DNA from 2 places in the Geobacillus sp. YHL genome. Region 2 is predicted to be linked to the other one. Evidence: predicted binding sites of a transcription regulator. Region 2 holds the regulator's gene; the other holds the start of a gene.
What was found. The regulator Rex, encoded in region 2, represses fermentation and respiration genes when NADH is low (regulators of the CRP and FNR family bind a similar motif). The targets are predictions, from matches to a motif close to TTGTGAAATATTTCACAA.
Positions count from the first base shown of each region.

Region 1 (2,197 bases), on a different contig from region 2:
GCCAAAAACCGAGCCGCTCGCTCCAAATCGGCGTCAAAAAGGCGACCGGAACGAGCTGGTACATCGCCCCCATGGCCGTCATCAATGCAAAGCCAAGCAACGCCAGGTGGGCCGCCGCCCACACGAACGGCAGCCGGAACGCGCCGCTGCTAAGTGAGGGAATCGCTCCAAGCAACATAAGTTGCGACGCGGCGAACGCCAACACGGCGAACATGATAAACGAGAACGGAAGACGGACGTCTGTTTCCGTCCCCGTGCGAGTAGGAAACACGTTGCTCATCCTTTCGTAATGCGGATTTCAAAACTGCCGTCTTCGCGTGCGACCGTCTCGTGCCGGTAGCCAAGCTCGTCAAGCTGCTCGTACAAAAACATCGGGCGGCGATCGTTAATGATCGTCAGCGTCTCCCCAGGATTCAGCTTAGCGAGGGCAGCGAGCGTCCGCATCATTGGCTGCGGCGGCTCGAGTCCGCGGTTATCGAGGATCATCGGTCATCCCCCCTGTTTGACAAACGTTACTCTCCAATGTTTTTTCTCGATTTGTTCGGCCTCGTACGTAAATCCTTTCGCTTTCATAATCGGAAACAACGGCAGCGGCTTGAACGGGGCGTGTAAAATGAACGTATCGCCCGGCTGCAGCGGCTTGATGGCGTTCATAATTTTTTCAAACGGCTCACGTTTCTGCCGCAAATCTTCGCGCACATCGAGTTCAATCGTCACACCCATGCGCTTTCCCTCCTTTTTGACTATCATGATAATCATTTTCACTGTGGAATGTTGTGATATAGCTCACATCTTTCGGCCGAAACATGACATATTCCACTTTGGAAAAAAGGTTTCGTTTTCGTTTGAAAGGGCGGAATAGCATGTTCCAGAAAGATGGGCTTGCCGAAATGTTTGAAAGGAAACCCCATCAGCTCCATTGCGCATCCCGACCGGTGCCGGACGATGGGGAAAAAGGAGTTAGAAAAAGATTTCTTGTTCGAGCCCTTCGCGGTCAATCAAATAAAAGCCGTGTTCGTCGACGTCAATCAGCCCTTTCCGTTTCAGTTGGCTCAACGTGCGGCTCACCGTTTCCCGGGCGGTGCCGATCATGTTGGCCAGCTCGCGGTTTGTCACATGGGCGGTGAGACGGTGCCACTTCCCTTGTTTGACGGCGTTCGTGCGCGTCAACCGCAACAAAAGCAACACGATTTGTTCGTACGTATTGTGGAGCACTTGCGCTTCGAGCCGGTTTTGCAAATCAACGATTTTTTCGCCCATGACGCGAAACAGTTTTATGCAAAGTTCAGGGCTCGCCATCAGCACTTGTTCGAAATCGTGGATCGGGATCGCGATCAATGTCGCTTCCTCGACCACTTCGGCGTGGGCCGGATAGGTGCCTTTTAAGAAAAAGCCGGCATGCGGAAACATTTCTCCCGTCTGCAAAATCGAAACGATTTGTTCTTTCCCGCTGAAGTCCGTTTTATAAATTTTTACCGTGCCGGAATGAATGAAATAGACTCGCTCGAGCGGGTCGCCTTGCATAAAGACAAACGTCCGCGGCTTGTAAACGCGCACGTGGGAAATGGCAACCAGCGAATCAAGCTCGTAATCGGACAGTTCACGAAACAACGGAACAGCTTTTAAGCGGTCTTTCATCCAATGGTTCGCCATGGCGTTCTCTCCTTTGGAAATGTGACAAAAGTGTGGCGGCTGTCAACAGAGCATCGATGCTTTTCTCTTTTTGAACATCCGCGCCGTTTGGCCTTTTCTGCCTTCATTGTATACATTCTCACGCCATAAAGCTGTGATATAAATCATAATGGACATTTGTCCCGGCTCACAAACCGCCGAACGATCAGCGCGCTACAATGGGGGCGAACAAACGAGAAGGAGGTTGGCTCATATGGAAGTTCATCGATCCGTTCGCCCCAACATGCGGCCGGGGCGGCAAACGACCAACAGTTTTCTCAAATCGATTCTCATTTTCACTATTGTGATCAGCTTTACCGTCCTGCTTGTCGGCGGATATTGGATTTTTAAAGAAATGGCGCCGAGGCCGAAGGAAGTGCGCAGTGAAGACGGCCAAGTGTTGATGACGAAAGAAACGATCATCGGCGGGCAGGCCGTCTTCCAAAAATACGGGCTGATGGATTACGGAACCGTGCTTGGGCATGGGTCGTATATGGGGCCGGACTATACGGCGGAAGCGTTGAAA
Region 1 is NZ_JAEIGB010000003.1:181,635-183,831, forward strand. It holds gene JCR24_RS05305 (hypothetical protein) at 1-280, opposite strand, end outside; gene JCR24_RS05310 (DUF2249 domain-containing protein) at 277-486, opposite strand; gene JCR24_RS05315 (DUF2249 domain-containing protein) at 490-723, opposite strand; gene JCR24_RS05320 (Crp/Fnr family transcriptional regulator) at 961-1,653, opposite strand; gene JCR24_RS05325 (nitric-oxide reductase large subunit) at 1,886-2,197, shown strand, end outside.
Region 1: the regulator Rex is predicted to act here: its motif matches at 775-792, upstream of JCR24_RS05315 (DUF2249 domain-containing protein).

Region 2 (2,197 bases):
ACGGCAGCACGAGCTGAAGCAAAAACTGAAAATATTCATTAATGCCGATCATTTGTTGAACCCCTAGTTGGTCAGCCAGCTGGCTCATAAATCGAACGACAAACGGAAACAAGACGAAATAAGCGAAGCTGACGCCTGCTAAAAAAAGAACGATCGACGCCGGGATATAGCTTAACGTCACTTTCCGCTCTTTTTCATACAGACCGGGGCTTACAAACGCCCAAATTTGATACAACAGCACCGGAGCCGACAGCACAGCTGCGATGACAAAGGCAAACTGAAAATACACTTTAATCGGATCGGTGAGGCGGAAGGCGTTCATGGTCAAATGCTTCGCCTCGGCCGTTCGCTGCAAATACAAAATGACATCATCGACAAAAAAGAAACTAACGACAAGCGCCGCAGCAAAAAAGATGAGCACGATGATGAGCCGTTTTCGCAGTTCACCCAGATGCTCATACACCGACATTTCTTTGTCATTCATTGTTTCTCCATCCTGCCTTGTCATCGGTCGGTTTTCGTTTCTTCGTCATCAGCGAGCCCTTTTGTGGCGTCTTTAAACTCGCGAAGCGACTGGCCGAACGACCGCCCTAATTCCGGCAGCTTTTTCGTGCCAAACAGCAACAAAATCACAGCAACGAGCAACAAATATTTCATGTGTTGTTCTCTCCTTTTTACGATGGCGATGGATAGTTTTTCAAAAAATAGACGAGCGACTGCAGCTCAATGGCTAAATCGATATGATGGACGCGAATATGGTTCGGCACGTTCAACCGCGCCGGAGTAAAGTTTAAAATGCCTTTAATTCCTTGCGCGACAAGGCGGTCGGTCAGCGCTTGAGCCGCGGCGGCCGGCACGGTTAAAATGGCGACCGGGATGTTTTCGTGAAGCCGCTCCTCCAACTCATCGAGATGATAGACCGGCACCCCGCCGACTGTCGTTCCTACTTTCCGCTCATCGACATCAAACGCCATCACGATTTTCGTATTGTTGTTTTTCGAAAAATTATAGTTTAAAAAGGCGGTGCCTAAATTGCCGACGCCAAACAAGGCGACTTCGGTCACCTCATCCTCTTCAAGCGTCCGGCGGAAAAACGACAACAAATAATTGACATTATACCCGTATCCCTTTTTACCAAGCGCGCCAAAATAGGAGAAATCACGGCGGATCGTCGCCGGATCGACTTTCACCGCCTCGCTCAACTCGGCAGAGGAGACGCGTTGCTTGCCGGAAGCGTGCAAGTTTTTCAAAAACCGATAGTAAAGCGGCAGCCGTTTGGCGGTTGCCTGCGGAATTTTCGGTTGTTCGTTGCTCATGATCTCATCCCCTAGCTAATCGGTTTTCCGTCGGTAATGGCCAGACTTCCCGCCCGTTTTTTCGACCAAATACGTCGGACCGATGACCATTCCTTTATCAAGCGCCTTGCACATATCGTACACTGTCAACGCACAGACCGAAGCGGCCGTCAGCGCTTCCATTTCCACTCCTGTGCTCCCTTTCGTTTTCACCGTTGCCGTGATGACGAGCTTATGCGCTTCTCCATCGTTTTCCCAAGCAAAAGCAATGTCCACACCCTTTAACATAAGCGGGTGACACATTGGAATAAGGTCAGCTGTCTTCTTCGCCGCCATCACCCCCGCCACTTGAGCGACGGCGAGCACATCCCCTTTCTCGATCGCATTGCTCGTCATTTTTTCGTAAATTTCCCGGCTGACAGTCACGCTCGTTTGCGCCACAGCCACTCGCACAGTATCTTCTTTGTGCGTAATATCAACCATTTTCGCGCGCCCTTGTTCATTGAAATGAGTGAACGATGACAATACAATCTCCTCCATTTATACACTATACACGATTTTTCATCATTCGTCTTTGACCGTTTTCGCGACTTGCGTTAAACTATTCGCGAGGTGACGGACATGATCATTTTGCAAGTGCACGGGCTCACGAAATATTTCGGTGCTGACCTTATTTTATCGAATATAAAACTAGAAATACAGTCCCGCGACCGAATCGCCCTTGTCGGCCGCAACGGAGCGGGAAAATCGACATTGTTGAAAATCATCGCCGGTGAACTCTCTTTCGACAGCGGCAAAATCATCAAACCAAACCATATCAAAATCGGCTATTTGGCGCAAAACAGCGGGCTCGACTCGCCGCGTTCCATTTGGGACGAAATGCTCGAGGTATTCACCCCGCT
Region 2 is NZ_JAEIGB010000032.1:5,127-7,323, reverse strand. It holds gene tatC (twin-arginine translocase subunit TatC) at 1-484, opposite strand, end outside; gene tatA (twin-arginine translocase TatA/TatE family subunit) at 505-657, opposite strand; gene JCR24_RS16695 (redox-sensing transcriptional repressor Rex) at 675-1,316, opposite strand; gene moaC (cyclic pyranopterin monophosphate synthase MoaC) at 1,332-1,820, opposite strand; gene JCR24_RS16685 (ABC-F family ATP-binding cassette domain-containing protein) at 1,917-2,197, shown strand, end outside.